DNA from 3 places in the Paenibacillus sp. G2S3 genome. Region 1 is predicted to be linked to each of the others. Evidence: riboswitches for the same ligand, from Rfam matches in the RefSeq annotation. Region 1 holds a riboswitch; each other region holds the start of a gene.

Evidence for each region. Region 1 has a riboswitch for cyclic di-AMP ahead of QNH28_RS24695 (TrkH family potassium uptake protein). Riboswitches for the same ligand answer to the same signal wherever they lie in the genome.
Region 2: it holds a riboswitch for cyclic di-AMP, as region 1 does, so the genes downstream of both, QNH28_RS02655 (hypothetical protein) here and QNH28_RS24695 (TrkH family potassium uptake protein) in region 1, are expected to answer to the same signal.
Region 3: it holds a riboswitch for cyclic di-AMP, as region 1 does, so the genes downstream of both, QNH28_RS00540 (C40 family peptidase) here and QNH28_RS24695 (TrkH family potassium uptake protein) in region 1, are expected to answer to the same signal.

The regions. Positions count from the first base shown of each region.
Region 1 covers NZ_CP126095.1:5,612,408-5,623,083, reverse strand. Annotated here, with positions in the region: gene trxA (thioredoxin) at 1-101, shown strand, start outside; gene uvrC (excinuclease ABC subunit UvrC) at 223-2,175, shown strand; gene QNH28_RS24700 (CPBP family intramembrane glutamic endopeptidase) at 2,286-3,971, opposite strand; cyclic di-AMP (ydaO/yuaA leader) riboswitch at 4,286-4,467, shown strand; gene QNH28_RS24695 (TrkH family potassium uptake protein) at 4,601-5,896, shown strand; gene QNH28_RS24690 (potassium channel family protein) at 5,910-6,578, shown strand; gene QNH28_RS24685 (LysR family transcriptional regulator) at 6,650-7,552, opposite strand; gene QNH28_RS24680 (succinate dehydrogenase cytochrome b558 subunit) at 7,956-8,621, shown strand; gene sdhA (succinate dehydrogenase flavoprotein subunit) at 8,690-10,432, shown strand; gene sdhB (succinate dehydrogenase iron-sulfur subunit) at 10,508-10,676, shown strand, end outside.
Region 2 covers NZ_CP126095.1:576,365-587,040, reverse strand. Annotated here, with positions in the region: gene kdpA (potassium-transporting ATPase subunit KdpA) at 1-1,108, opposite strand, end outside; gene kdpF (K(+)-transporting ATPase subunit F) at 1,121-1,198, opposite strand; gene QNH28_RS02660 (hypothetical protein) at 1,325-1,741, opposite strand; cyclic di-AMP (ydaO/yuaA leader) riboswitch at 1,932-2,121, opposite strand; cyclic di-AMP (ydaO/yuaA leader) riboswitch at 2,542-2,707, shown strand; gene QNH28_RS02655 (hypothetical protein) at 2,842-3,333, shown strand; gene QNH28_RS02650 (hypothetical protein) at 3,350-3,871, shown strand; gene QNH28_RS02645 (hypothetical protein) at 4,004-4,363, shown strand; gene QNH28_RS02640 (hypothetical protein) at 4,654-4,845, opposite strand; gene QNH28_RS02635 (ABC transporter permease) at 4,879-6,168, opposite strand; gene QNH28_RS02630 (ABC transporter ATP-binding protein) at 6,161-7,063, opposite strand; gene QNH28_RS02625 (ATP-binding cassette domain-containing protein) at 7,068-7,988, opposite strand; gene QNH28_RS02620 (GntR family transcriptional regulator) at 8,017-8,412, opposite strand; gene QNH28_RS02615 (hypothetical protein) at 8,474-9,202, opposite strand; gene QNH28_RS02610 (transposase) at 10,157-10,558, opposite strand; gene QNH28_RS02605 (hypothetical protein) at 10,564-10,676, opposite strand, start outside.
Region 3 covers NZ_CP126095.1:106,717-117,392, forward strand. Annotated here, with positions in the region: gene QNH28_RS00500 (sensor histidine kinase) at 1-2,019, shown strand, start outside; gene rluF (23S rRNA pseudouridine(2604) synthase RluF) at 2,009-2,710, shown strand; gene motB (flagellar motor protein MotB) at 2,812-3,627, opposite strand; gene motA (flagellar motor stator protein MotA) at 3,611-4,414, opposite strand; gene QNH28_RS00520 (hypothetical protein) at 4,621-4,914, shown strand; gene QNH28_RS00525 (4a-hydroxytetrahydrobiopterin dehydratase) at 5,142-5,429, shown strand; gene QNH28_RS00530 (c-type cytochrome) at 5,513-5,869, opposite strand; gene QNH28_RS00535 (GNAT family N-acetyltransferase) at 5,997-6,482, opposite strand; gene QNH28_RS00540 (C40 family peptidase) at 6,773-7,264, opposite strand; cyclic di-AMP (ydaO/yuaA leader) riboswitch at 7,270-7,411, opposite strand; gene QNH28_RS00545 (C40 family peptidase) at 7,772-8,200, opposite strand; cyclic di-AMP (ydaO/yuaA leader) riboswitch at 8,254-8,391, opposite strand; gene QNH28_RS00550 (hypothetical protein) at 8,606-9,436, opposite strand; gene QNH28_RS00555 (M1 family metallopeptidase) at 9,448-10,676, opposite strand, start outside.

The DNA of each region.
Region 1 (10,676 bases):
TCCCAACCCTGATCTTCTTCAAAGATGGTCAACCGGTAGATAAAGTTGTGGGATTGAACTCCAAAGAATCCCTGAAAAATATCGTAGCTAAACATCAATAATTGTTAAATGCTACTGTTCGGGCCTCGGCCCTGCCGCTCAGCGCCTTCGGTTCATTCCGGAGGCGTTTTGTGTGCTGAATGCCAACTAATCATGGGTCCAATTTAGCTGGAGGGGATCATTTTGGACAATATCCGCAACAAACTGGCTCTATTACCCGACCTGCCCGGGTGCTATCTGATGAAGAATGAAGAAGGCACCATTATTTATGTGGGTAAGGCGAAGGTACTTAAGAATCGGGTTCGCTCTTATTTTACAGGCAGTCATAATGGTAAAACTCAGCGGCTTGTCGCTAACATTGCTGATTTCGAATATATCGTTACGTCCAGCAACATGGAAGCGCTCATTCTTGAGTGCAATCTGATTAAAAAGCATATGCCGCGTTATAACGTACTTTTGAAGGACGATAAGACATTTCCTTATATCAAAATAACGAATGAAACTCACCCGCGGCTTGAAGTTACACGTCGGGTGATTAAAGATAAAGCAAAATATTTCGGCCCTTATCCTAATGGTTATGCTGCACAGCAAACGAAAAAGCTTCTCGATCGTATGTATCCGCTCCGTAAATGTGGCGTAATGCCGAAGGAGGTCTGTCTTTACTATCACATGGGCCAATGCTTGGCGCCTTGTGAGAAGGAAGTGCAGAAATCCGAGTATGAGCAGATTACGCAAGATATTGCTGCTTTTCTGAGCGGAGGCCATGATGCGGTTAAGAAGGATCTACAGCAGAAGATGCAGGAAGCTGCTGAGGAATTATATTTTGAACGGGCGAAGGAACTCCGGGATCAAATTATCCATATTGATGCATTGATGGAGAAACAGAAGATTAACACCACTGATACTAAGGATCGTGACGTATTTGGTTATGCGGTAGACAAGGGATGGATGTGTGTACAGATTCTGTACATGAGACAAGGGAAGATGATTCAGCGTCACTCCTCTGTCTTTCCGTTCTATGGGGAAGCTTATAGTGACTTTATGTCTTATGTGACGCAGTATTATAGTGATAATCCCGCCTTGCCGCAGGAAATTCTTCTGCCCGATGTGCTTGACGAGGAAGCAGTGGTTGATACAGAAGCTAAACCGGCGATTGTCATTGCTGCTCCAGCCGAAGATGATCTGCAAAAGGGGGAAGATACCCCCGAATCGCCGGAAGAAGCTGAGGCCCGTGAGATGGCCGCTGCAGAAGCATCAGCAGCAGGTGTCGTTGATGCCGCTGGTGGCGCCTCTATTCTACAGGAGTGGCTCGGTACCAAAGTGCTAGTGCCACAGCGTGGCCTTAAGAAGCAGATGGTCGGTATGGCCTGCCAAAATGCAACAGTCGCAATCGACGAGAAGTTCCGGCTTATTGAACGAGATGAAGTACGTACCTCTGGTGCTGCGATTAGCTTAGGTGAGAGCTTGGGGCTCGAACGCTTAAGCCGGATCGAGGCATTCGATAACTCGAATATTCAAGGGACCAATCCGGTCTCTGCGATGGTTGTCTTCATTGATGGCAAGCCCGCACGAAAAGAGTATCGTAAATATAAGGTTCGTACGGTAGTGGGTGCGGATGATTATGGAACGATGCGCGAGGTCATCAGGCGGCGTTATGAACGAGTGCTGAAAGAGAACCTGCCGATACCAGATCTAATCGTAGTCGATGGTGGTAAAGGGCAGATATCCTCAGCTATTGATATTCTGGAGAACGAGCTGGGGTTATTCATTCCGGTCTGCGGCCTCGTTAAGGATGATAAGCATAAGACGGCTCAGCTTTTGGTTGGAGATCCGCCAGAACCAGTCGCTTTGGCGCGGGATAGTCAGGAATTTTATCTGTTGCAACGGATTCAGGATGAGGTGCATAGGTTCGCTATTACCTTCCACCGTGAACAGCGTGGGAAGTCCATGGTGACCTCTAAGCTGGATTCCATACCAGGTATAGGGGAGAAGCGTCGCAAGGCGCTGCTTAAGCATTTCGGATCGCTAAAGAAAATTAAAGAAGCCTCCATAGAGGATTTCAAATCACTTTCTATTGGCGAAAAGCTGGCTAGTCAAATCCTTGAGGCGCTCAAGGATGAAGAGCCAGCGACATAGGCATTTGACATGCTGGAATGATATTTACGTAAATATAAAAAGGTGTCATAGCAGGCTTCTGCTGTGACACCTTTTTTTCATTATCGGATTTCCATCCACCCGTTACTTCTTTAAATTACAGATGTAGGTTCAACCGGCTTAGGTTCTGATTTTTGCGGAGGATTAAACCGATAGACGATGTAGGCGACTATGAACGGCATGATAATCGCGAAGATACCAGCCCCAACATTCACGCTTTCCTTCATAAAGATCAGTGTGGCGCCCATCAAAATGCTGTCAAACACAACGTGACTGAACATGACGGCAATAAAGCCGTAACGAAGGAAAATATAGCTAAAGAGCAGCCCGATCACGGTCAGCTCAATAGGACGGGAACTGATGGGGTAGATCGGATACAGCGTATGGCCAAACGCCCAGACCAGCGTGGTGATCAGGCAAGCAATGAACGTGCTACGGAATACTTTTTTCAACATAGGAATTCCGAAAAAACGATAAATAGCTTCCTCGGATAAACCAGCGAGCCATGCAACGATGGGCAGCAGCCAAGCATATCTCATGTTGTAAGGAGATTGAGTAGCGTCAGTAGTGGACCAGTTCTGCAAGGTAAATGATAATACGATGAACATAAGGGTCTGCACCCCTAGCAGCACGAATGCCCAGACGTATCCAGCCCGGATGCTATCCAGTACATATTTTCCATAGCCAGGCTCTTTGGCACGGGGCCACGGATTCATCCCTTCTTCTTTTTTCCAAAGGCCGTCCCCTCCAACTAAAGAAAAATAGAGCAGGGAGGACATTAGAAGGCTATATAAGGCATAAATGATGAACATAATGACGGAAGTTATCTGAGCCTCGAGTCCTTCACCTGAGGATTCAGGAAGCATATTATAGGTGCTGATCATCATGATTACAAAATAAGCCGAGCTTAGGAATATTCCACGCTTAAAGGAGGTATGTTCTCTTCTAAGTATGCTGTAGATAAGTGCCAGAAGTCCTAAAGCTAAGGTAGGCAGACCGTAGCCGAATAGAGTAAGCTTTTCCGCGAGAGAGGTCTGGTCCTTCACGTAGGAGGTATGCCAGGCTGGAGCAGTGAATCCTGCTTTAAAGCTGGATACCTGTTCGCCAGCGAAATCGAAATAATAGTGTAGCAAGGATTCACCGATCTGCACGGAACGATCTGTATACACGAGCCCGTAGTTTCCCGTATTCGACTCAATTTGCAGCTTGGCGGGATTCACATCCCATTCCTGAAGCCAAGGGCGGGCAAGATTTTCTTTTTGTGCTAGAGACAAGGCAGTACCCTTGTCCTCTTCTTTTGCACTGGTGGATACAGTGCTTGGTAACCCGGCACCTGATCCTTCTGCACCTTGTGTGAAAGCGACAACTGCGCCAGTATACATATTGAGGTCAACGGAGATCAGTGGCTCTTGTTCCGCTGAAGGACTAAGTGTTACACGGAAAATGTCAAAAGGATATCGTTGATCCAATTTCTTCTTTGTATAGTCCTCCAAAAGCTTCTCGCGGGACATATAACCATAAAAGGAAGAGTCCGTTTCGTACAGTACATTCCACTGATCATTTGGTGCATGGGTGTAGTTTAGCTTTTGTTCTGCGAATGATATCGCTTTGTCGCGGGCTTCCGCCTTGCTGATGACAGTAGAATCTTCCCCGGCAGGGCTATTTAGCACCGAGGGAGCAATCTGAAACATAATAAATAGAATAAGACCGATAATGCCCGAGATGATGAGCCTCTTGGAGAGGGCACGTTGCTGTAAGGGCTGGCCAACGGGATTCATGTAACGCCTCCTTGTAAACTGACAATGTTATGTTCCATTATAGTATTAGTGCCATGATAGTTACAAAAATCATCGTATATTCTTTTTATGGGTAATAGAGATATTATAGAATAGGTAACTGAATATATACCATGAATTTAAGGTGATCATTTCTTCATTTTTCATGAAAATCGATGCAATTGCAGGGAAAACACGGAAAAGTGATGAGAAAAGGCACTCCTATTGGTACATCCTCTCCAAACCGCATTTTTCATTTGAATCACCATTAATAGTGTCTTTGTGATTTATCGAAATAACATATATAATTTGTATGCAATTGTATATAGCCGAATTTCAGGTGAAAACGGGGGAACCACAAGAAGTAATGAAAAGATGAGTATACGCCGTAAACGGTGTCTTTATTCATCAGGGGTGAATTTCGTTCTAGGAACGAATAGGGCAGCCTGCACAGTCCGAATCCGTCAGCTAACCTCGTAGGCTAATTTACTGCAGGGACCAAGGGTAGCATTGGTTTTCCAGTGCTTTTTTTGTTGGAATTCTTTAAATTAGATAAGAGGGTGAGCATAGTGGCTTCACAGTTTCGCAGGGTTTCTGAATCAAAGTTTCTGAAGCTCTCTCCGCCTCAAATTATGGTGCTCGGTTTTGCATCGATTATTCTGATAGGCGCCTTGCTGCTTATGCTTCCCATTTCGAGTACTAGCCAGAATGCATTGAGTTTTATTGATGCGTTGTTTACTTCGACTTCGGCAACCTGCGTGACAGGACTTGTGGTGCTGGACACCGGGACGACATTCACCATTTTTGGGAAAACCGTGATTATGGTGCTAATCCAGGTCGGCGGCTTAGGGTTTATGACGATGGCGACCTTATTTGCCATGATGATGAAACGTAAAATTTCCTTGCGGGACAGACTGATCCTACAGGAAGCGATGAACCAAGGCTCAATGGAGGGGATTGTTCGACTGATCCGGAGGGTACTTATTTATTCTTTGGTCATCGAAGGCTGTGCAGCGGTGCTACTGTCCATACGCTGGGCATTTGATATGCCGCTCGGCAAGGCCATTTATTTTGGGATATTTCATGCGGTATCCATGTTTAATAATGCTGGATTTGATATTTTCGGGGATTTCCGGAGTTTAACCGATTATGTATATGACCCGCTTGTGAATATCGTAGTGATGTTTCTGATTGTCTCCGGCGGAATCGGTTTTATTGTCATGTCGGATCTGGTGGAGTTTCGTGTCAAACGTAAATTATCTTTGCATAGCAAAGTTGTACTCTCTACCACTGCAGGGCTTATTCTTATCGGCGCTTTGGTCATTTTTATATTTGAATTTACGAATCAGCGCACACTGGGTAATCTGAATTTCGGCGGCAAAATATTATCGGCATTCTTTCAGTCTGTATCGCCCCGAACCGCTGGTGCCAACACGGTGGATATTGCCGGGCTGCGGCAAGCCTCGCAGTTCTTTATGGTTATCCTTATGTTTATTGGTGCATCACCGGGTTCAACAGGTGGCGGGATCAAGACTACAACCTTTACCCTTATGATTGGTGCAGTAATCGCGATGCTACGCGGGCGTGAAGATGTTGTGCTGTTCCGTTATCGATTGGCTCAGGAGCGTATCTATAAAGCGTTGACGTTAACTTTACTGGCTTTACTATTGGTCCTCTCTGTGTCGATGTTACTGTCCACAACAGAGGATAGTAATTTCTTAGCAATACTATTCGAGACGACCTCAGCCTTTGCTACGGTTGGACTAAGTATGGGGCTGACACCTGAACTGTCTGTTATCGGCAAGATTCTGATTTGTCTGACGATGTTTGCGGGTCGGCTAGGTCCATTAACATTAGTGTATGCGCTTGGACCAAAACAGGGTAAACCATTGTATAAGCACCCAGAAGGTAAAATAATTATTGGATAGGAGTTAATCCGAAATGAAAGCACAGCAATTTGTAGTAATCGGCTTAGGCCGCTTCGGTTCAAGTCTCGCGCTTGAGCTGATGGAAATGGGCTACGAGGTGCTCGGCATCGATCACCAAGAGGAGCGCGTGGAGGATATGAGCGATCATCTGACGCATGCGGTAGTGGCTGATGCTACAGATGAAGGGATTATGCGCTCGCTCGGCGTACGGAACTTTGACTGTGGGATTGTAGCGATTGGTGACAATATGGAACGAAGTATTCTGGCGGCGATATTGTTAAAAGAGATTGGAGTCAAGCAAGTAGTAGCCAAGGCGATCTCGATCCTTCATGGTCGTGCGTTGTCCAGGCTGGGCGTAGACCGGGTTATTTTTCCGGAGCGGGATATGGGGATTCGGGTGGCGCATCAGCTCGTGACGCCCAATTTGCTGGATTATATTGAACTGTCCAAGGATTATAAAATCGTTGAGCTAACCGTGCCTTCCTGCATGAACGGGAAAAGCTTGTCGGATTTAAATACAAGAGCGAAATATGGCTGCAGTATTGTTGCCCTGAACCGGGAAAGTGGAATTATAGTTGCTCCAACGGCGCATGATCATTTGAGTGAGGGCGACGTTATGGTACTCATTGGTTCTAATGAAAGTATTGATCGATTTGAGGAGGAAGTTGTAAACCAAGAATAAATAGTTAAGCCCTCCGTCCTTACATGGGACGGAGGGCTTTTTAAATCTAGGTTGCACAAGAGAAACAGAGATTACTTCTCTCGTTCCGTCAGAAACATCTCTTCTGTAACCTGTACCAGGCTGCGAGCCGCTGTGCTCAGGCTTCCATCGTCACGGTAAATCAGACAGGTAGTTCGCTGCGTCTGCTCCAGCTCCTTAATATGCAGAGATACCAGCCCGCCGCCGTTTAACAGCTGCGGACGCAGATAAGACTTAGGCAGCAAAGCAGCCACATTGACCGTCGGCAGTAGCCGCACGATGGCTTCGAAGGAGTCAATCTCCATACGTACGTCTGGATCAATCCCACAGCGCTGGAACAGATCGTCTGTTAGACGGCGATACCACGTGCCTTTGGAGAAGAGGATCATGGGCAGCCGGGACAGATCATCCATGGTTAGCTTTGATGATTGATTCAGAGGATGATGCTCAGAAACAACCAGTCGAAGTTGATCCTCAAACAGAGAAATACAGCGCAGCCCAGGCTCTTGGATGGAGGAAGCGATTAGACCTATATCTGATTTTCCTTCACTGACAGAGGAGACAATCTCATGCGTTCGGCCTGTGATTAGCTTCAGCTCTGCTGAAGGGTATTTCTCCATATATGCATTAACCAGTGGAGGCAGAGTGGTCTGCAGTGAGGTGAGTGACGCCCCTAAGGTGACCAGCTTTGGCTCGCCTTCTTTGTATTTAGACAAAGCCTCCAGAAATTTAGAGCGCTGCTGCCGTTGTTCAAGCGCGTAGGAATAAGTAAGACGCCCAACCTCGGTTAACTCCAGCCGCTTGCCATAACGATTAAATAACGCGACACCCAGACGTTCTTCCAGCTTGGAGATTTTACGGGATAGGGCAGGCTGGGACAGATTGAGCTGGCGTGAGGCCCGATTTAAACTGGAATGCTCTACAACCGCTGCAAAAACATCTAAATCGTCAAACATATTTATGTTCCTCTCGTAGTGCAATCTATAAACAGTGGTGACGAAATTCATAGCCTTGAAGACAATACTTCTTGCTCCATAAGGGAATAAAAGTTTTGTCGGAAAATGTTGCTTCTCTAAATGAGAATTATTATCATATAAAATCTATTCTTATGCGTTTATTGTATAACGATTAATAATTAGATTGCAATTCCCTTATAAGGGAAAAAGGAGTAACATGAAAAGTGACACAAGATATTCACAATTTGTGAAAAAGAAAACAAAGTCCGGGAAACTAAAGGATAACAGTAAATATAGGCGTTTTGTCGTTACATAGTCTATGTTATCCTGTGTCAATTGTAGTTCCGGCGGTGAATACACATTAAAATGAAAACGCTGTTTTAATCGGAAAGGGGTACTTTGTATGAAAGGATTTTATTCCAGAAAGATTCATTCCTTGCTAGGCGTTATCCCGCTTGGAGCCTTCTTCATTGAGCACATGATGACGAATTTTGCGGCTGTAGAGGGTGGCGCTTCCGGTTTCACTGACAGTGTGATATGGCTGAATAGCCTACCGCTTGTCTTCTTCCTGGAATTGTTCGGTATATGGCTTCCTCTGCTGTACCATGGCGTATACGGACTGTATATTGCCTATCAATCCAAGCCGAACTTGAACCGTTTCAACATTGAAAGAAACTGGCGTTATACGCTACAACGCATTACAGGAATTATTACCTTTATCTTTATAGTCTGGCATTTGTTCCAAACCCGGGTACAGGTGGCAGTTGGTAGTGTAGAGCACGAAGAACTGGGCGGTCTGATGCACGATATTGTGACTCAACCACTGATGTTGACACTGTATATTATCGGTATCGTTGCTGCATGCTTTCACTTCTCGAACGGCCTATGGTCTTTCTTGATCAGCTGGGGAATCACGGTAGGACCTCGTTCACAGCGGGTATCCTCTTACCTTTGTCTCGGTATATTTGTTCTTGTAACATTCATGTTCCTCATTTCGCTAGTCACTTTCCGTGATGCTGAATTTCAAAGCGCAGCTTCCGTAGCTCAGTCCATAAAGACTTTCATCTAAGGAATTACCCTCTCAGGACTAGATTCCAGAATCCTTTCTGATATTTTTGATAAAAGGAGTGAACTATCATGGCAACAGCAAATATCATTATCGTGGGCGGCGGTCTGGCCGGCCTGATGGCTACCATCAAGGCAGCGGAGTCCGGCGCGCATGTTCATTTATTCTCATTAGTTCCTGTAAAAAGATCACACTCCGTTTGTGCGCAAGGCGGCATCAATGGCGCTGTAAATACGAAAGGGGAGGGCGACTCCCCTTGGGAGCATTTCGACGATACCGTTTATGGTGGTGACTTCCTGGCAAATCAGCCACCAGTCAAGGCGATGTGTGAAGCGGCACCGGGCATCATCCACCTTATGGACCGGATGGGCGTAATGTTCAACCGCACACCTGAGGGATTACTCGACTTCCGTCGTTTCGGCGGTACGAAGCGCCATCGTACGGCATTTGCCGGCGCAACGACAGGCCAACAGCTTCTGTATGCACTGGATGAGCAGGTGCGCCGCTGGGAGTCTGAAGGTCTTGTAACGAAACGTGAGAACTGGGAGTTCCTCTCGGCCATCATCGACGATGAAGGCGTATGCCGCGGCATTAGTGCCCAGAATCTCAAGACGATGGAGATTGAGACTTTTCCTGCAGATGCTGTTATTTTGGCTAGTGGCGGGCCTGGTATTATTTTTGGTAAAACGACGAACTCCGTCATTAATACGGGCACAGCCGCAAGTGCGGTGTACCAACAGGGCGTACATTATGCCAACGGAGAATTTATACAGATTCACCCAACGGCTATTCCAGGTGATGACAAGCTCCGCTTGATGTCAGAATCAGCACGTGGTGAAGGCGGTCGTATCTGGACTTATAAAGACGGAAAGCCATGGTATTTCCTTGAAGAGAAATATCCGGCTTACGGTAACTTGGTGCCGCGCGATATTGCTACACGTGAGATTTTTAATGTGTGTGTAGATCAAGGGCTGGGCATTAATGGTGAGAACATGGTGTATTTGGACCTCTCTCACAAGGATCCGAAAGAGCTGGACGTGAAGCTCGGCGGAATTATTGAAATTTACGAAAAATTCATGGGGGATGATCCTCGTAAAATACCGATGAAAATCTTCCCGGCTGTGCATTATTCCATGGGCGGTATGTGGGTTGATTACAACCAAATGACGAACATCCCTGGTCTGTTTGCGGCAGGCGAATGTGAATATCAATATCATGGAGCGAATCGTCTAGGCGCTAACTCTCTGGTATCTGCTATTTACGGTGGGATGGTCGCTGGACCGAAGGCTGTTGAATACATTAAAGGTCTGAAGAAATCATCACAGGATATCTCTTCTTCCGTATACGATAGCTTCCACAAAAAGCAGACGGACAAATATGAGTCCTTGCTATCGATGTCAGGTACAGAGAATGCTTATGTGATTCACAAAGAACTAGGCGAATGGATGACCGCTAATATGACGGTTGTGCGGCACAATCCGAAGCTGGAAGCGACCATTGGTAAAATCAAAGAGCTTAAAGAGCGTTATCGCAATATTAATATGAATGATACGTCCCGCTGGAATAACCAAGGTGTGGCCTTCACCCGTCAGCTATGGAACATGCTGGAGCTGTCCGAAGCGATGACACTAGGAGCCCTTATGCGCAATGAGAGCCGCGGCGCACATTACAAGCCGGAATTCCCAAATCGTAATGATGAGGAATTCTTGAAGACCACGAAAGCAGCCTGGACTGCAGATGGCCCGCAAATCTCCTATGACGAAGTCGATGTTTCACTGATCCCACCACGGGTACGTGATTATTCGAAGGATTAATCTTTCTCAGGAGCGAACCAGCTTGCGAGGCAAGCTTTACGAAATAAAATTAGGCAATTTGAGGAGGGAACCATTATGGCGGAAACAGCTACAGCTCCCAAAAACGTGAAATTTATCATCACCCGCCAGGACGATCCACAAAGTTCATCTTATATTGAGGAATTTGAGCTTCCTTATCGTCCAGGTATGAATGTAATCAGTGCTTTGATGGAAATTCAGCGTAACCCTGTGAATGCCAAAGGTG
Region 2 (10,676 bases), 1.7 Mb from region 1:
TGTTGAGCATCATCAGTGCAAGAGGCGTAATGCCTCCCAGCGGTGTCAGCGTATCATGCATATTGTTAACACTACCTGTCGTAGCTGCGGTTGTTACTGAAGTAAACAAGGAAGACTGCGGTATGCCGAAGCGCACCTCTTTACCTTCCATGCTACCTTGTGAAGATTCGATTCCTAGTGCATTGATCGCCGGATTACCCTTCGATTCAGCATAATAGTTCAATCCCAGAAGTAGTACGAACAAGGTCATCATTGCGGTAAAAATAACCCAGCCCTGACGTTTGTTCTTGGCAAACAATCCGTACATATAAGGGAGCGAAGCTGGCAGCATCCACATAGAGAGAATCTCCAGCACGTTCGTAAGTGGATTAGGGTTCTCAAAAGGATGGGATGAATTGGCTCCGAAGAAGCCGCCACCATTGGTGCCCAGATGTTTGATCGACTCCAAAGAAGCGACTGGACCGATAGCAATTTGTTGTGTTTGGCCCTCTAGTGTAGTGACTTCAAGTGATGGCTTGAGCGTTTGCGGCACATGTAGTCCTACCAGTACCAACGAAACTAGCAAAGCTAGCGGAATGAACACACGAATATGTGCTTTAACGAAATCCTCGAAGAAGTTCCCTACTGATTTCCGTCCTGTGATCCCTCTGACAAAGGCCACCGCAACAGAAAATCCGCTCGCTGCAGACGTGAACATCATCATCGTGATGACAGCCATTTGTGAAAAATACGAAAGTCCCGTCTCCCCGCTGTAATGCTGCAGGTTCGTATTGGTCATAAAGCTGATTACTGTATTAAATGAAAGCGTCTGTTCCATATCCGCAATTCCATTCGGATTTAACGGTAGTCCTCGCTGTAATCTAAGAACAATATAACTGAAAGTAACGAGTACGATATTCGTTAAAACAAAGCTGAGGGCGTACTTCTTCCAGGTCATACCGTCCCGTTTTTTCAGGCCGAGCAGCTTATAAATTCCTTTTTCCATGCCTCCAAACCATCGATCCGTACGGTTCGGTTCATTAGAAAATACATGATATAAATATGTGCCCATCGGCTTAACCAGCAAGATGAGAATTACGATTACAGCAACAATTTGTAAAATGCCCATGAATGCCCCTCCTTAAAATTTCTCCGGATGAATCAATGCGTAAACCAGATATACAAACAGCAGTAGGGTAACAGCGATTACTAGAATCACAGCTTATCCCTCCCTGTATCCTCAACTACACCTGCGCACCAGCGCATAAATCCATAAAATAACCCGTAAATTACAGCTAATGAAGCCACCATATACAGATCCATCATATCTCCCGCACTCCTTCTTTTATCCTTGATGAGGTGATTTATCGATCAGAAAATCAGCATCACCACTGTGGGAATAGATTACATAACTCGCGCCAAGTCTTTTATAGACCAATCTAGGATTTATTGAGCTTGTGATTACAAAAATCGGCTGCGTCGTCCAGGTGCGGCACATCTGAATGTAGCGGCAGCATAACGTAAAACTGCTCTCGAACAGATATACCCTGCCTACCGGGAACGGTGGGCGAAACCAAGTGTTCTGATGGCGGGTATCTACTAGAATGACCTGCTCAACACCCATCTCCTCGAGTAAGGTTTTCTCAGCCACATTGTTGGTCAATCCCGCCATCTTAATACCTCTGAATTTCAGTAGTTTAATGAAATGTTCTCCAGCCTTCGTTGGCGCACATACAAGCACATATTCATTCTGATCCGTCATCTCTTATTCTCCTCAAATGCTTTACTTGTAAGATCAGAAAGTGTTCACCCTGATCATTTAAGAAAAGCTACCGCTAATGATGAATTTAACGACCTCTTCGTGAGGGTCTCCATATATGCTTTGCTAATAAAAAGCACAGCAAAAAGCCACAAAGGATCTCCTCTGTGGCTCGCTAGCGGTCACATTGCACTCATCCTCTCTACATACGCTTACGAGGTTAGCTGTCGGATTCGGGCGGTGAGAGTCGCCCTACCTGTATAGATGCAAGCTCACTCGCACCCTCTACAGGATTCACCCCATAACCGGCTTCCGACTCTCACATCGTCTGCCGATTGTTGGTTCCCCCGCTTTCCTTATCGGAAATTAAGCGGATCAAATATTCGATTGTTGTTGAAACAGGAGTAATCATACCCTTATGCAGGAAGTATTGTAAAACCTGATTGATGCCAAAATAATGCAAATTAAAAACTATTTTAGCATTGGATAGCGCTTACTTGATATCCAATCTCTCTATATCTCTTGTTTGCTCCATTTTGGCTCAATTAGCGAAAAATGGTCTTACCATGTGATTTTATTCACCACAAATGGAGAAATCACCAAAAATCGCCTTTATAGGTAAGGAAACAAGAAACCGAGATTAAGCGAGGAAGAGGCTCGATAACTCGTAATAAATACCTATATAGCTTCCTTTTTCGTCGCAGTCGGCAGGATATGGTTTAAATTGCGCTCAAAAGAACACTTTCTGTTTTTACAGAAACACCTTGAAAAGAGTATGATTCGGGTTGAATCTAATTCACGAAATGAAATCAACGCTGAGTTCCTGCATTTGCAGGGAGCGGGGGAACCATCAGGCCACATGGCCTACTTGGGGTGAATCCGAAGGAGACTATTCAAGTCTCGCATAGGTAGGGCGACTCTCACCGTCCGAATCCGACAGCTAACCTCGTAAGCGTAAAGAGAGAGACCCTTGATCCGCCACGCTTTGGCACAGGTGTGTATACACCTGTAATCCAAAACCGCAGCAGAGGTCCTCCTCTTGCTGCGGTTTTTGCGTTACCTGAACCTACTCGGGTAATAGCATGCTGGACGGGGTGAAAGGAATGAAACACTATTATTGGGGAACTCAGCAAGGGCTACTTGAGCCGATAAGTCTAAATTATGTTTGCTTTGGAGCGTTATGGTTCGAAGAAGATCATCACAGAACTATTGTCGGCTATGCATTTGGTCAGAACCAGATTGAAGCACTGCGCCATTTCAGCAACCCTTCTACTTGTGAACGCTGTATGGACCGAAAAATTATATACGAAATATATAAAAATATCCGAGAAAAACAGCAGCTGCAGGATTGGGCAGCACACCAACGTTTCCCTTGGCTCACTGCCTTTAAAGAACCTTGGAAAGATGTTGCTGTCGGTTGGTACGTAATGAGATCCCGCAACACTTTTCCCTTACATTTATCCGTTATACGCAAACAGAAATTCCGACTATGGCTGGAGCATGCCGCAGTCTGTGAGAACGAAGCTGAAATGCTCGCTTATATAGAGAAGGCTAACGTCGCTCACCATGTTGAGCTTAAGCTTTTGCAAAACTAAGGAGGAGAAACCTGTCATGGACCAGCGAAGACTATCTCGCATTGAAGTATTCGTCTTTGATTCACCTGAGCCTATTCACTATGGAATGGAGGCCGAACCAGACAGTCGTTATGGCATTCTGAAACTTACCTGCAAAGGAGGTAGCAGCTGGGGAGCGTGTCTTATCTCTGCCAATACCAAAACCTTCGACCTCATTAAATGGAGCTCTTTTCTCAGAATGATATACCATTGCCGACTTGAGGAAGCCATAGATAAAGTGCGTATCCATGGTTCAGAGTGGGATCAGACTCAGTTTGAGCTAGTTCAAGGTGCTTTACAGGATTTAAAAGCCAAGCTGCAGGGTAAATCATTTGCAGGTCATATTGAGCAAGGTCGTCTGTACAGAGCGGTCGCCGGTGGAAGAGATTCCAGAGGAGGGCGGCTATACTATAAACCGTCTAAAGCAATGTCCAGTGTTGCGCTTCAAAAACATAGCTATCCAGAACCTGATACCAACGAGCTTATCAACAAATCCATTTCTTACTTTTCTATATTATAGGTTCATCCCATTACTCATTCTGAAAGGATCGTGTTTATCATGCCTGACCCCTTACCTGCCGAATCAAGACGCAGTACTATATTTGCAGAGTGTGTTCAAAAGTGTACGAATGAAATCTATACGCTCAGTTCCATGTTGTTACAACAATCAGCAGAAGCCGAGAAGGTTACTATCCGTACTTTTAAAGAGCTTCATAAAATATTTCGTCAAAAAAGCTTCGAAAGCCAGCTATTCTCTATCGAAGCTTACCGCTCTTGTATCCGACAATGCGCCGATTATTACGCACGCCGGTCTCTCCTGTCTGCCAAGGCATTGCCTTGGGAGGAGCAGCTCGTAAAAGTGATGTGGTACGGTCTAAAGCTATCTTTACCTCAAATAAGCATCATTCTGCAAAAGAGTGTTCCTGTACTGAAAGCGCAGCTTAGGCATGTGCGGGAGCAAATGACTGCTCAAGAGGATTTGCTGCCTAGTGGTAATTTGTCCGTTGTATAATCCCTCAAAGGGAAAAGATATTTGAGCGCAGCCCCATTCATATCGAATAGGGGCACTGAAGTCCGCAACTATCTTCCAAAGGCAGTTTATTCGCAAATAACGCCTTCTGAGTCCGGAGGAAGCTTGATTCCAATAAGCCATCATCAGAATCAAGCTCCACATAGCTAAGATCTACTCCGTCATAATGAATATCAGAAAAGGAGATACCGTCCCTCTACATAACTTTTACGATACGTACACAAAAAAGAAAGAAGCCACGGCACATGCCGCAGCTTCCTTATTTCCTACTATTACGCTTTACTCTTACGCGCCTTACCGTACATCCACAATCCCGCAATCATCCCCACCATGGCAATACCAGTCAATACACCCTGAGTGAAATCCATTAAAGTGGACCCATTGGTCGAGAGCATTCTACTAACCGTAGCCAGAGATACCGAACTCATTAAAAGCATCATATTGTATTGTTCACTTTTAGTCATGATTACCACTCCTTAAAAGTAATACGAAGCCACTTAGATCTTGTAAGCCTTCATCGCTTTTCTGATCTCTTTAATACTTGGACGTTTACCGTACATCAATACGCCCGTGCGATAGATCTTGGCAGCCAACCAACCAAAGATAAACGTGGTAACAAGCAGGATGGCCAATGACACAATAACCTGCCAGATCGCAACTTCACCAACACCAATTCGAAGCAGCATGGTCAATGGAGAGGTGAAAGGCACATAACTTGCTACCTTAACCAGTAGAGTATCCGCATTGGAGATACTGAACAGTGGAACATAGAATGCTACGAAGCCTAACATCATGATTGGCATAACCGCTTGGCCCAGATCCTCCGTACGGCTGACAATCGAACCTACAGCTGCATACATCAAGGCATAGAGGAAATAACCTAGCACATAAAGTACAATCCCATAAAGTAATAAGTTAATATTAAGCTGACCTAAATCTAGGTCTAAATCTTTCAAAATCGTTGCATTATGCGGAAGCTTAAGATTGACGACTACCGCTACGATAATAATGCCGATTTGTAATAATCCTACTAAGAAAACACCGATAACTTTACCGAACATTTGCGCTAAAGGCGACGCACTTGTAATCAGAATCTCCATGATCCGCGAGCTCTTCTCCGAAGTAATCTCAGCTGCGATCATATTACCGGTCATCATGATAGACATGAAGAACAGCATAAGCATGGCGTATACAATGACGTAATTGATTGCCGGAGTCGATTCCTGAGACGCATCTTTATCTCCCGCAGTTCCATCCGCGTTGAGCTGCTGAGTAGCTATCTGCACAGGTGTTGACATAGCAGCAATCTGTTCCTGCGTCAGCTTGTCGCCAACGATGAACTGTGTATTGGCCTGCTGAAGGGCATTTTGGAGATAGATTTGTGCATCTCCGCTCAGTTCGCCATCTTTACTATGGTAAGTAACGGGTGGAAGTCCTTCGCCAGTTGGTTCTGCAAAAGTAACATACCCCTCTACAGTCCCTTCATCTAATGCTTTCTTTAGCTCTGCATCATCGGCAGAAGTGTATTGCACAACTTTTGCCTGCGGCATTCCTTCAGGTGAAGTATATGCCTTCAACAACTCTGCAGCCTGATTTCCTTCTTCTGCGATCACAGCAATTTGAGTCTCTGCGTTTGTTGCAGAATCACCCTTAAACTGATCGATGATGTATGGAAGATTCATGCCAATACTGAGCAATAACACTAGAATTAAAGTAGTAATCATGAATGATTTCGTTCTTACTTTATTTTTAAAGGTAAAACCAATAATTGTCCCCATCTTATTCATGAGATTCACCCACCGCTCTGATAAAGATTTGATTTAATGTTGGTTCCTTAATTTCAAAATGCTCCACTTCACCCTGCGCCAACGCCTGCTGTAGGATACGCTGTGCTGCGCCGATCTCACTGATCGACAACAGATAACCCCGCTCTTGCCGCTGTACTGCAGTTACGCCTGTAATAGACTCTAGGCCGGTCACTTCATTAGCCGTACGCAACAATACTTGTTCACGAGGATACCCATTCTTGATCGTACGAATGTCGCCCTGTACGACAGTATTGGAACGATCCAATATCGTAATATTACGGCAAAGCTCTTCAACATGCTCCATCCGGTGAGTAGAGAATAGGATACTCGTTCCTTGATCACGCAATTCTTTTACCGTATCTTTCAGTAGTTCTACGTTAACAGGGTCCAAACCGCTGAAGGCTTCATCTAGGATGAGAATTTGTGGCTTATGAACGACTGCAGCGATAAAGCCCATTTTCTGCTGATTCCCTTTGGAGAGCTCTTCAATCTTCTTATTGTAATAGTCCGGAACCTCAAACCGATCAAGCCAATAGCGAAGGCTCTTATCTGCATCACTAGCTGACATCCCACGCAGGCGTGCCAAGTAGACGATTTGATCGCTTACCTTTACCTTTGGATATAATCCTCTTTCTTCGGGTAGATAGCCCATGATTTGCTGAAGTTCGCTGTTATACGGCTTTCCATTATACAAAATATTTCCACCATCAGGGTAAATTAGACCAAGCACCATGCGCATAGTGGTTGTCTTCCCTGCACCATTTGCCCCCAGTAATCCGTAAATTTCCCCCTTGCCTACCGTTAGGTTAATTCCGTTTACAGCGGTTTTTTCTCCATATTGCTTCATTACACTTTCCAGCTTTAAGGCTTCCATTTCTCTAGTCCCCTCTCTTGTGATCAATCAGGATAGGACGGTGTCCCTGTGTCCATAAACCCAATATTTCGTCTAATTCTAAACTTCGACTCTTGATAACCTTTACGCCCAAGTCCTGAATGCGTTTCTCGTTCTTAGAAAATTGTTCTATGATAAAAGAAGCTACACCCGGCGTATCCATAGTAAAGTTTAGACCTCCCGGTAATTCCGCTGATAACTCAGCAAGCTCCTCTTCATCTGCAACCTGTACCCACACCTCAGTCCAAGCACCGAATAGACTGTCTTTCTCCGCCATACCCAGCAGTTCACCCCTATGCATAAGCACGATATAATCTGCCAACCGCCGCACCTCTTCCACAATGTGTGTAGAGATAATCATCGTTGCATTGGTCTCTTCCATGTACTCACGAAGCGTCTCCATCATAATCTTCCAGGCAAAGGGATCAAGGCCAGAAGAGGGCTCATCCAGTAACAACAGACGTGGGCGTGACGCAAGTGCTGCGGCAATTTCGAATTTCCGACGCTCACCCTTAGACAGCTTAGAAAGCCTCGTACGATATGGAACCTCAAAGCGATCCATTAGATCCTGAAAATATGACTCGTCCCAGTTCGGATACCAGTGCTGTCGAAATCGGGATGCTTGTTCCGCATTCCAGTGATTCTCTTCCGTAATCGAATTCTCAGGGACATAAGCGATAGACTGTCGAAGCTCTAAAGGCAGCTCGCTATCATACTTATTTTCAAACCAATAAATATCGCCTTCCTCTGGGTTCGACAGCTGTAGCAGTAGATTCAGCAGCGTGCTTTTGCCAGATCCATTCTGACCTACCAAAGCTGTAATATAGCCTTGAGGCAGATTCAGGTTTAGCGGTCCAATTGTCTTGCTACGCCGCTGTTTACGTACATTCCGCATTTCTATCGCCATCTGTACCATCTGAGTAATCGCCCACCTTTCATTCCTGCTCTCTATATTTACGTTCTACAATTTCCTGAAAAATCTGCTCAAGCTCTTCCTTGCTGCAATGTACCGATCGACCGATATCTACTGCACTCTCAAGCGCTTTGCTGATCGCTTCCCGCTTATACTCCTCCATCGCAGAGGCACCTACATGGGATACAAAGGTACCTGTTCCTTGTCTTGTTCGTAGCAACCCTTCGTTCTCTAGATCCTGATACACGCGTCGTACCGTAATCACACTGCATTTCAGGTCTCCAGCGAACTCACGAATGGAGGGTAGCAGCGTACCTTCTGTAATGACTCCACTAATGATTAATGATCTAAGCTGAGTCTCTATCTGATGATAGAGGGGTTCAGCACTATTTTCGTTGATTTGTACGGGTATCCACATTATTTACACCTCGCCTTCCACTCTAGCATGCTAGAGCGCCATCCTTGCCGTTTCAGCTTCTTCATACGAGATTGCGACTCTTCAGTCGATGGATAGTCCATTTAGAGAATAATTGAACTGATATTGTCCCCAGTAAAAGTGACCCCCACATGATCGGAGATAGCAGCCCCCATTCCTTAGAAAGAGAGATACTATACATGAATAGGTTGCCTCCCCCTAGCAAAACTAGGAACGCTATTCCCCAAGATACCACCACGATTAGCGCTGTTAGAGCTAAGTAGGCTTTACCACTAAATAGATACTCAATGAAAATATATAGTCCTGAAACAATGAGACCTACACCGATCCAAGTAAGGGCAAAAGCAATATACGAGGGTAACGTCAATTCCTTTCGGAAATTCTCACCGAGCAAGTAAACAATACCGAAGTACAATACACCATTTAGAGCAAAGGAGCCTATCGCCTGAAACTTTCTCCGAGTTAATACTACAGTGATAGGAATCGGTAAAGATCGTAAGTAAACCAACATTCTCGTGTAGGAGTCTTCACTCCAATATTTCATAGAACGACGGGAGAATGAGCAACCGATTAGTGGCATTAGCGAGAGGAGCAAAAAATCCGCTATCATTGTCCGATCTTGATCACCTAGTACATCATTTGTTACCAAGCTAGTCATCCCTGCCAGATAACCCATAAAGATAATTGTAGTTATGAGTGTTCCAAATACTTTTAATTTGTCTCCTCGAAAATCAGAGCAAATGATAAACCACGAATCCTTTATTGTTCTCATTAATGCTAACCTCGCTTTACAATGTCTTCAGTGTCTTGCGGAAGCAGGTGTTCATATCCCTGTGCTTACTGTGTATATCTATATACACAGTATATGCCCTTAATTTACCATTGTCAATCCTGTAAATGGAAATTATTCAAGTATATTGGGAGGTATTAACTTCCCGCCCTTTGGAGAAGGCTTTGCACGTATGGGAAACTGATCATTACTGGGATTAACTAATCAGAGGATTAAATGGTTCTTGTGGAGAGGTTGAGCGAAGGACGAGAGAGAGGTTATCTTCATTGTTACTTCGCTAATGAGTAATAGATCAGGAGGCGGGTGCTAGGTGTGTTGCTGCTGGGCGGGAGTGAGCGCTGGGTGGATGCGATCGCTCAATGGATGCGAAGGCTCGGCGGGTGCTACTGCTGGGTGGATGGGATCGTTCGGTGGGTGTAACTGCTAGATGCAACTGCGGGGGTGAATGCGAGGTGGGTCAAATCTATACCTTCGACTAAATGCTGAGGTATGACATCATATGAAGTGGAATCAATAATTAGGGAAAATGTCCCTAAAAGTACTTTGATTTAGCCTGAAATCAACGTTTTTAGGGAAATCCTCCCTAAAAATTCGGCCATTTCTGCGTTTTAACGCTAAAAACGTTAAAAAACAGGGAGGAATTCCCTGCTATGAACGAATTAGTCAATTCCCCTGTTTTCCCCTTTAAACCAAAGGGTTTTCAATCCCTTGGGCACAGAGACAAAATGCGAGTCGTCGGCTGGCAATCTGCTATCCGTGGGTTGGTTACCACATATTATGCCTACGTCGAAAGAGCTTCCGCAAACTAATTTCGCACGTCAGATCATAGATCCTGTGCACAGGGAATTCACGGATTCTCTTCGAACCTTTCTCTTTGTCTCCATGCCCCAAGGATTCAAATCTTTTGGGTGTTTTTTTATGTTTTTTCCGTTTTATCTACGCCATTTTTCGTTCTGCGTCTACCGCAATCGACCAGATGAATCCAATTAACTCACGACCCACCGCTGCCATGGTTAAATTTCGGTGGTTCCCACGTCTGACTAATTTTAAATACTTGCTGTGTAACCGTTCTTGGGCTTTCCACGACGTTTCATGGACATGAGCACTTTGCCCCTCTAGGCGCACTGCTAAGTCTCCTTTAACAGCAGGGCGGTGACGGTAACTCCATGCGGACTCCACCAGTGCGCGCCGTACTCCGGAATTTCCGACTTTTGTAAGACTACCTCTTTTGGTACTTGCTCCCGATGAATACTCCCGTGGCACGAGTCCCAGATAACTCATGAGCTGAGCCGGTGAACGAAAACGTTCAAAATTCCCAATCTCGACAACTAAAGTCATAGCCGTCAGCAGGGCGATTCCCTCAGACCTTGTAACGCTTGAATGACAGGTGCGTACGGACAGATCTGTGCTTCTTCTCGCATTGCGGCTTCAAGTCGCTTGATTCGCTCCTCCACTT
Region 3 (10,676 bases), 1.2 Mb from region 1:
TCTAATATTTCAATTCTGGTAAAGACTGATAACGATGTCGTAGTAGCAAGGTCTTCGGTACCTAGTGATATTGGGATGTCCACAAAGGACTGGGGCTACTGGTATCTGGCCTTTTTGGAGTTGTTCGATAATCATGAGGTATCCGTGGGTCGGGGACAGGCTCTGGATCATTTTTGGTCAGGCCCATTTGAATATTCAACCTACAATCCCGATTTCATTGAGAAGTGGGGTTATTATCGTAATGAAGAGAGCAACTACATCATCAATCCTGTTATTCTCAATACTGAGGCCAGCGATTACGTCAAAATCACTAATCCCGACCAAATCGCAGCAAGAACCAAAGAAGCTAATCCAGGGATTTTAGAACTGACAGGATTTAACCCAGGAACATTTGGTTCTACAAGCATGAAGGCTGACGGAAGCGACACACAGAATAAGAAGCTAGGTAACCGCCCCATTAAGTACGGCACCTATACTTATGGCAATCCGGAGCGGGATAGAGCGGCGATTCTATTAGCTCAAGAGAAGCAGAAGCCGGTTACACTGGAGATGAAAGTACATGGAGAAAGAGTGCTCAAAAGCTACATCCCTATCCAATCTCCTGGACTGAAAGCTTACGTGATTGGGGTCGTTTTGGATTACTCCGTGATTTCATCTGTGGTTCATGAACAATTAATTAATAATCTGACAACGTCACTGTTATTGCTTACATTATTCTTGTTATGTAGTTACATACTGTCTGGATTTGTTACTCGTCCCATTCAGGCGATACTTGCCAAAGTGAACGATGTAGCCAAAGGGAAATTCGAGCCTCCACTTAAGGTAACAAGCCGGGATGAATTAGGGCAATTGGCACTGCGAATCAATGCTATGACGGCTCACCTCATGCAGCGCACCAATCGACTCAAACAGACACTGGAAGAGAACCGAGCGGTTAAGGAGCATTTGGAATCCGTCATTAACGGAACCTCTGATGCGATTCATACGATCGATATGGATGGGCGAATTACTAGTACGAATAGAGCCTTCGAAGAACTGTATGGATGGAGTGCTAAAGAGGTGCTGGGCAATATGCCTTACCTTGTGCCTGCGCCAGCACTTAAGCAGGAGGAAGAGCGGCTTAATGCGTTAAAGAGTGGTGCGGTTCTACCACCGATTGAAACCGTAAGACTTAAACGTGATGGAACAATAGTTGAGGTTAGTGTTAGTACCTCAGTGATTCGTGATGAAGAGGGGTATCCTCATTCCTTTATTCACGTTTCACGTGATATGACAGAGCGTAACCGAATGGAGGAACTGCTTAGACGCTCTGAGAAGCTGACTACTGTAGGCCAATTAGCCGCGGGAGTAGCCCATGAGATCCGTAATCCTCTTACGACGCTAAAAGGATTTCTGCAGCTTCAACAAGAGAAGCAGATTTTGGTTCCACTTCATATTGAACTGATGTTGTCCGAGCTCGAACGGATTAATCTGATCGTAAGTGAATTTTTGATTTTGGCCAAGCCTCAAGCTGTTCATTTCCAGGAAAAAGATGTGCGGGACATCCTTGGGGATGTGGTTTCTCTATTAGACAGCCAAGCTCATTTGTTTGGGATTCAGTTTAGTGCCATGTTCTCTGAACATCCATCTACCGTACATTGTGAAGTAAATCAGCTAAAGCAGGTGTTTATTAACATTGTCAAAAATGCAATTGAAGCTATGCCTGATGGTGGTGTGATTTCAATGGAGTTAAGAAATACCTTGGATTCTGTCTTTATTTTGATTTCAGATCAAGGCGAAGGAATTCCTAAGGATATGTTGCCTAAGCTGGGTGAACCCTTCTTTACCAATAAGGAGTCGGGCACAGGCCTAGGGCTAATGATTAGCCAACGTATTATTCAGGCTCATAAGGGTCATTTGGAAATACAAAGTGAAGTGGGTCAAGGGACAACAGTTATGATCAAGCTGCCTGCAGCGGGTGCGGTTACCCCTTGGATTAATATTAAGGATGAACGGAGTGAAGGACAACGTGAGAATTAATAAATTCATCAGTGAGACAGGTTACTGTTCACGCCGTGAAGCAGACAAGCTGGTGGAAGGTGGTAGAGTTACGATCAACGGAGAACCTGCTGTGCTTGGCAGTCAGGCCGTTCCGGGTGATGATGTGCGAATAGACGGTGTAGCGCTTGAAACATCAAGCCAGACGGTTTACATTGCGTTAAACAAGCCAGTGGGTATCACTTCAACTACAGAGCAGCATATTAAGGGCAATATTGTCGATTTTGTAGGTCATCATGAGCGAATATTCCCGATTGGTCGGCTCGATAAGGATTCAGAAGGATTGATTCTGCTTACCAATGATGGGGACATCGTCAACAAGATTTTACGGGCCGAAGGTCGGCATGAAAAAGAGTATGTAGTTACTGTAGACAGACCGATTACGCCATCCTTTATTACCGGCATGTCCAGCGGCGTAAAGATATTGGGTGAGAAGACGCTACCTTGTGAGGTCACTCGTATTACAGAGCGTGTATTCCGTATTATTTTGACTGAGGGTAAGAATCGGCAGATCCGCCGGATGTGTAGCGCTTTTGGCTACGAGGTTAGAAAGCTGCAACGCATTCGGATTATGAATATTCGTCTAGGGGCATTACAAACAGGAGAATGGCGTGAGTTGTCTGCTGAAGAGAAGCAAGAACTTGGAGCTACACTGAATTACGAACTTCTATAGCTTAGAAGAGCCTAGATTTGAATACTATTTATCAAAAAAAGAGCTGTTCCATCGGTCTTAGACCTTGGAACAGCTCTTTATGCTTTGTAATAGGACAACCATTATTCATCGGTAGGAGCTATACCTGAGAACTCTTTGGTTTCTTGATATTTACGAATAATGGACACTTCAACTCGGCGGTTCTTACTTCGTCCAACAGCTGTAGTATTTTCAGAAATGGGGTGGTATTCCCCGTATCCAATTGCACTAAATTTCCTTGGATTTAGATTTGTATTTGTTAGCAAGATCTTCATGAACTGAAGGGCACGATCGGCGCTGAGGTCCCAGTTGGAAGAATAGTCGCTATTAGAGATAGGAATATTATCTGTATGTCCTTGCACGACTACATCATAATCCGGGAATTGCTGCAGCATGGTTGAGATGGACTTTGCTAATTGCCGAGATTCATCTTTAACTACAGCCTGTCCGGAAGCGAACAACGCGTTATCGCTTATCGTAATCATAAGCTGAGACTGATTGAGCTTAGTACTGAGCAGATCAGTAAGACCGTTTTTGCCAATATATTGATCAAACTGCTTCTTGAGCTTCTCTAAATCCTCTTGTTCCTTTTGCCGCAGTTTAGCCATTTCTGCTTCTTCATTTTTCTTGGTTACTGATTTATCCATTTGATCATTTTTTCCTAGATCCTCTTGACTCTTAGATGGCATTGCCGCCCGCTCTTCAAGAATACCTGTGCCCCCATTAAGGGCGGAACTGAAGGCTTGACTCATCTCTTCGAATTTTTTGGCATCCGTTGCACTCATAGAATACATTACGATGAACAAGGCCACCAGAAGGGTCATGAGATCAGAATAAGGTAGTAGCCACGATTCATCGGCGTGTTCTTCATGCTCTTCGTGTCTAGTCTTTTTGCTCACCCGATCCACTCTCCTTCTCATCATTTAACTTAGCTCGTTCCGAAGGTGTTAGGAAGACAGCAAGCTTCTGATTGATGGCAATAGTGGATACACCGGATTGTATGGACAATAGACCTTCGACCATCATCATTCGAACTTCAATTTCTCGTTTGGAAAGTCGTTTCAGCTTATTGGCAATAGGATGCCATAATACGTAACCTGTAAAGATACCGAGTAGTGTTGCGATGAAGGCCGCCCCGATTGCTGCAGCCAATTTGTTCATATCACTCATATCAGCTAGCGCGGCGATAAGCCCGATAACGGCCCCGAGTACGCCAAGTGTAGGAGCATACATACCTGCTTGTGAGAAAATGAGTGCGCCTGCTTTATGTCTATCCTCTGTGGCGTGGATATCCTCCATGAGAACATCACGGACAAATTCCTGATCATTTCCATCAATAATCATCCGCATGCCATTTCTGAGGAAGTTATCTTCTATTTCATCGACTTTAGACTCGAGAGCCAGCAGACCTTCACGCCGTGTAATAGACGCCCATTCCATGAACATAGTAATTAATTCGGGTTTACTGATTAATTTCTTTTTGACAAAAATCATTTTAAACAGACTTGGAATCTTCTTGACCTCCGAGAACGGAAAGGCCATAAAGATGGAAGCTGCCGTACCTACTAAGATAATAACGTAGGCGGCGGGTGTGGCTAAAGCGTGAAGAGGAGCGTGCTTGAGGATCATACCCCAAATTACTGCAACTAGACCAAAAATTAAACCGAGTATTGTTGAAATTTCCATTATGCACCTCGTCCATGAGATTATAAGATGTGTTCCGACAAAGCCGCGTATATCATCCTTGAAACAGCGGCAAGGCACTCTGTACGAAACCGAATAACGTATATTCTTATTTATCGACATCATTCCGTTTTTTGTGAAGTCATTTTTTCGGCTATAATGGATAAGGTAAGTAATTATTCATCTGTGGAGAAAACGGAGTGATACATGTGGGTGTGAAGCATGGTAGAGATTACGGTGAAATCTTAACGGATTTGACCGAGGCTGTCGGACGAATTTCCGATGGGTACTTATTTTTTGAAATGGATCCGGAAGAGTGGCAAGAATTGCCGCAGGAATCCAAGCTGGAGGTATGGGAGGCACTGGCTGAGGATCTTTTCTTCGCGCTGGGTAATGAACCTATGATTGAGGTGGGGAGCGGCGTTATCATATACGATAAAGACACGCACCGCATTAATATTTTAGTCGGAGAAGAGGATTTAGCCTCTGTTATTTTGATTTAAGAAGAGGTTGCGGTAGGAGTAATTTGCCCGTAGTTAGTAGCCCGTGTTAAAATTGGTATAGCCGAGTTATAATCGCTGGGATTCTTGAATACATTTAATCGAAAATATTGCCTTTATCCTGGCACATCCCTTGGACCTCAGAAGCTAAGGGATGTTTTGTTTAACGAATAAGACGAGTAAAGGGACCTGCGGATTTTACTGCAATTTCTAGTAAGGGAGGAAACGAATTGTTATTTACGGAAGAAGAACTGCGTGAACAGATCAGCAAGCTGGAAGGTTGGAAGCTGGAAGAGAATACCATGGTGCGAAAATATATGTTCAGCCAATATATGAAGGGTATTGCTTTCGTTGATGAAGTAGCGACCATTTCAGAAGCCTTTGATCACCATCCACATATTACGATTGATTATAAGACAGTGACTTTACGACTGAAATCAAATGAGGAAGACGGTATTACAGCTCTAGATATTCGAGAGGCACATGAATTTAATGAAGCCTTTGAGAAAAATCGTTAGTGTCACCCAAACTCATAAATAAACGCCCGTGCACAGATAGTAAACTATCTTCTGGCACGGGCGTTTTTAGTTGCTTAGGTAGATTATTTTTTCTCTGAGAGCCAGAGGGCGACGTTGGCAATCTCCTCGGGGGCCAACTTCTCCTTAAAGGAAGGCATTTGACCGCGTCCTTTAGTGACGATGCTGTAGATTCCTTCAGCATCATGCTGACTACCTTCATTTTGAAGGCTAGGTCCAACTCCACCTTGAAGCTGATCGCCGTGACAGGTGATACAGCTGGCTTTCACGGTTGCTTCCGCTTTTGCCGCATCCAATTGAACTTCCGGCATCGTGGGCTTATTCTGTTCAGCTACCTCTTCTTTACCTGGAAGTGTAAACATAAGTACTACCGCAAAGGCACAGGCGGCAAAAAACAAACCGCTCATGATCCATTTCTGCATCCCAGTTCGTCCCTTCTATGTAAGCTGCTCCCTACATTATAGCTCAAGGTGAAGCGTTATCATAGGGTTTGTGACAAAAAAATGAACGATAATGCCATCAACTCATTGAAAAATATGGAATTTAATATTATTTATCATAGACCATGCAATAAAAAGGTTTGTTTCCTGTGGGAGTTAGGCGCTCATACGTATCTGTAATCGTAAAACCACACTTTTGGTAAGTTCGGATCGCCCGCTGGTTCCAGGTCAATACCTCTAGATCAATCTCACGCTCAGGATAACGAATCAAGGCGGCTTGCACGATCGCATCTACGAATAGTTTTCCTAAACCTTGGCCACATAGATCGGGGTGCATGCCAATTCCCAAACGAACAACACCTTCCATTGGAAACAATTGCGCGAATCCGCACAAAGTGCCTTGCCCATTTAATATAGAGACATATTGCTCATTCCGTAGCTGAGGGTCACCGAACTCAATTTCAAGAGCCTGCATTTGCTCCCAGGGCATCCAGCCATAAATATCATAGGGGGCAGTGTAATCCCAGTTGCAAATCTCTTCCGCATGACTGGTCTCCATAGGCGCTACATGAAAAGTAACAGAGGGATTTATCATAAGGTCAAAGACCTCCTTTCACGGGGGTGTTAACTCAAAATATAAAAAAGTAGTTTCACACCATACTATATGTCTTAGATTTTTCGCTTAAAACGCTCACTGTCGATATAAGGTCACCGAAGGCGGTTATGCTTGTAGCTAATTATATACAAAAAGAGGGATAGTCAACTCAGAAACTTTATGAGAATTATTGTTTTACAAATTCTGAGAGGGGTAATTATTAAATAAGACAAAAAACAAGCTCTTCCCCAAGAATTAACATCTTGGAAAAGAGCCTATGTACGATTTACTTATTGAACATCATCATTATCTTCTGTCTCAGAAGCAACAGAATGATAAGCATCCGTGCTCATAATTCGTTTAGCACCGATGTAGCGTTTCACGTAGTAGCTATCACTCAGGGAGCTAATCGTTACACCGCGAGAGGAAGATGCATGTGCAAACTTGCCTTCACCGACGTAAATACCGACATGGGAGACACCCTTACCACTTGTATTGAAGAATACAAGATCTCCAGATCTTAAATCATCCTGGGAGATAGCAGTACCCATTTGATACTGGGAACCTGATTGGTGTGGTAGGTTGATACCGATTTTATCAAACACATACATTGTAAATCCGGAGCAATCAAATCCATTTGTGGAGATGCCGCCGGATACGTACTTACTTCCGATGGTCTTGTCGATCACTTTATCCATTTTGGAATCGGCGAAAGCGCTTCCTGCTCCGATGGTGAAGATAATGGAAAAGCTAAGTACTGCTGCTGCTAGCTTCTTCTTCAAAAGTGTATACCCCTTCCGGATGCCTACGAGGTTAGCTTAAGGGTTCGGTTGAAGGTCCCCTATGACCCCTCTAAAAATGGAGGTCAATTCACCCAAAGTTGGTTCCCCCGTTTCCCTAATAGTTAGGAAACTCGGCTCAAACTGTTGATTAGGAATAGCTTGTAATCAATACATGACAAAACCTTTGTAAATAATAACTTAATGATTACAAAAATGTTACTAAAATCTTACTGCAGTTATTGTAACAAAGAGAATGTCGCTTGGCAATCGTTTTTAACATAATCATGCAGAAAAATTCGTATTTTTAAAGACAAATTGCATATGTAAGCGATAATATTAAACTAATTTTTATATTTATTGAAATTTTTATCAAATAAAAGTGTTTAAAGTCCGTTCTAGTGGTGTAAAGAATAGAATAAGGCAAAAGAAAACCTGGATTCGATTAAGGTAATAATCAAATCCAGGTCTATATAATTGTAATTGTGAGGTTATAGTTGTGGGGAAGTATTAATCGTAGGCTACAGCTTGATATGATGTAGTACTCATTACTCTTTTAGCGCCAACGTAGCGATTGGCCCAGTAGGACTGGCTAAGTGAAGTGATAGTCACTCCATATGAAGAGGATGATTGTGCGAATTTTCCGTTTCCAACATAAATACCGACATGGGATACGCCATTGCCCAATGTGTTAAAGAAAACCAAGTCACCTGAACGCAATTTACTTTTAGCTACAGGAGTTCCGACATTATATTGAGCTTTTGAAGTACGGGGCAAAGAAAGGCCCACCTTCTTGTATACATACGTAGTGAATCCAGAACAGTCAAACCCGGCAGTGCTAGTACCTCCGGTTTTATAGGCAACTCCAATAGTCTTTGAAATAACACTGTCCATTTTAGAGTCTGCAAAGGCACTTCCTCCACCAATAGAGAATGCCATCACAAGTCCTAGCGCCGCAGCGACGCATGCTTTTCTTAAGTTCTTCAAAAAAATTGTACCCCTTCCAATGCCTGTGAGGTTAGCTTAAGGATTCGGTAGAAGTTTCCCTATGATCACTGCAAAGCGAGATCAATTCACCCAAAATATGGTTCCCCCACTTCCCGGTGCAAGGAATTCGGCGTTTTATGCACCAGACAGTGACTTATCGACAAGATTACGATAAATACATGAAGTTATGTAGAAATCGTTTCAAATGATTACAAACTTGTTACCAATGGAACAGGACTTATTGTAACAAAGTCTTTATGATTTTGCAAATCCTCATAATTTGTCTATAACGCGAAAGAGTCCCAGCTCCTGATTTAGGAACCGGGACTCTTATATTATGTGTTGTAAGGCTTTAAATTATTGTGGAAATGCTTTACTGCACCATAGATGATATTGAGCGGAAATTCCCCACATTTTGAAGAGTGTAGAAGGCAATGGGGAGATTTGACGTATGATCAGCGCTGGCAGACCAGGGCAGAAGAGACCGGTAAGTCCGCACACTAGCAGAAGGATCAGACCCGCTGCACCAAGTATGATTGAAATTCCTATTGCTGGAATCAGCGACTTTAAGCAGATGAATAGGGAGGAGAACATCCCCGTACCACTGGTATAACCAAACTGCATATATAGAAGGAACAGGCGCACGATAAAAATGTATATAAGCCATGCCAATACGTATGGAACTAGATGAAGTAACAAAGAGTAGTTCAGAAAGGAGGTTAAGAACAGCCCGTACATTTTTGGAGCAAGCCAATATAACGGAAGTAGAGCCAGTACCCATTCGATCAGACTGAAGATAAACACTGGAAATCCATAACGCTTCATGCCGGGAAAAAAGAATAGGCCACGCTCTCCTTTTCGCTCCTGATGGAGTTCATGCAGTAATCCGGCCCTTATGAAGGGCGAGAGTAGCAACCGCAACACAACAAGCCCTAGGAACATCCATAACCAAGTACGTATCGCAGGATCTGTGTTCAAGCTGAACTGTCCTTCGACATAATAGAGTAGTCTGCCCATTCCGCTGCCGCCAGCAGCTTTATCTGGATAGCGTAGTAGAATTGGAACGATAGCAGACCGGATGAAACCGTACATAAAGTAGCCCCAGAGCAGTCGGTAGATGAAGAGCAGAATCAGAATATAAAATTGCTCCTTCATGCTTTGCCAGCCGCGGGTTATCGATGTTCTCACAATCATTCACCTCACCAGACAAGAGTTCCGAGCACGGTTTCAACTAGTTTAGTTACACTTAAAGTCCAGCGGGAAAGTGTTTTGGGCTCTATTTCCGCCAGTCTGAAGTTATTAAGATGTTTGTTTTCTAAAAGAACGGTATGCTCAGGATCAATCTCAGCAGAGAGGAGAAGATTATCGCTTAACAACTGGAATGTAGTCTCTGCTCCTTCACCGTTCCAGACCCGCTCTGCCGCAGAGCCATCTGCGAATGTGAATTTAATGGGAACGTCCACGTAATGGCTCCCTTTGTTTGTAATCTTTACTATGGATTCGTAGCTCTGAGCATCGCTGCTGCCGTTCTTTTTAATCGTAATCGTATCTATTGAGAAATCAGGAGCACCACCACCATAAACATAATCTTCGAAATAAGGCTGCCATGATTTTTTGGTTACCTTCTCAACGACTTTTTGAAAATCAGACGTAGTGGGATGCTGGAAACGGAATTTACGTGCGTAAGTGGACATGATGCTGTTCATTGCTTTAGTGCCTACTTGGCGTTCGATATCCTTAAGTACTAGCTTTCCGCGAATATATACATTTCGGCTATACGATTCTGCCCCATCATATTTCCATGTCTCTAAGTTAAGTGGCTCTGATTTGGTCACCAAGCTGGACTGCAGAGGGAGATTAGTTTTTATACCGTATTCTTGCTCCATGAGTCTGTCTTCAGCGTAAGAAGTGAAGCTTTCATCTAGCCAAGCCTCCTCGAATTCATTGCTGGCTATCATACCGTAGAAGTATTGATGGCCAATTTCATGAACGACGGTTCTTTCAAGTGAGGTGTCAGGAGATGAGTCAGTGGCTCCAAATGCTGTAACGAGTGTAGGATACTCCATTCCTCCAGCCCCATTGCCCTCCTTAGGTGGAACGATAATAGACAGAGTCGAGTAGGGATAAGGACCATACCATTTGCTGAAGTAGGTCAGGGCAGCCTTAGCGGCCTGAAGGTATCGTTCCTTTAAGTCTTTGTGCAATGGATCGAGATACACCTTAATCCGTACACCAGGTACTTCTGGCGTAGAGAAGGCTTCTTCTGCTACTGTAAAATCAGGGGAAGCGGCCCAAGCAAAGTCATGGACATCGTCAGCGTAGAACTGATATATTTTTTGATCTTGTTTCAGCTTGGCATTCTTTACAGGAAATCCAGTCGCAGCTACCGTATAGTCGGAAGGAACCGCAATCGTTACATTATAGATGC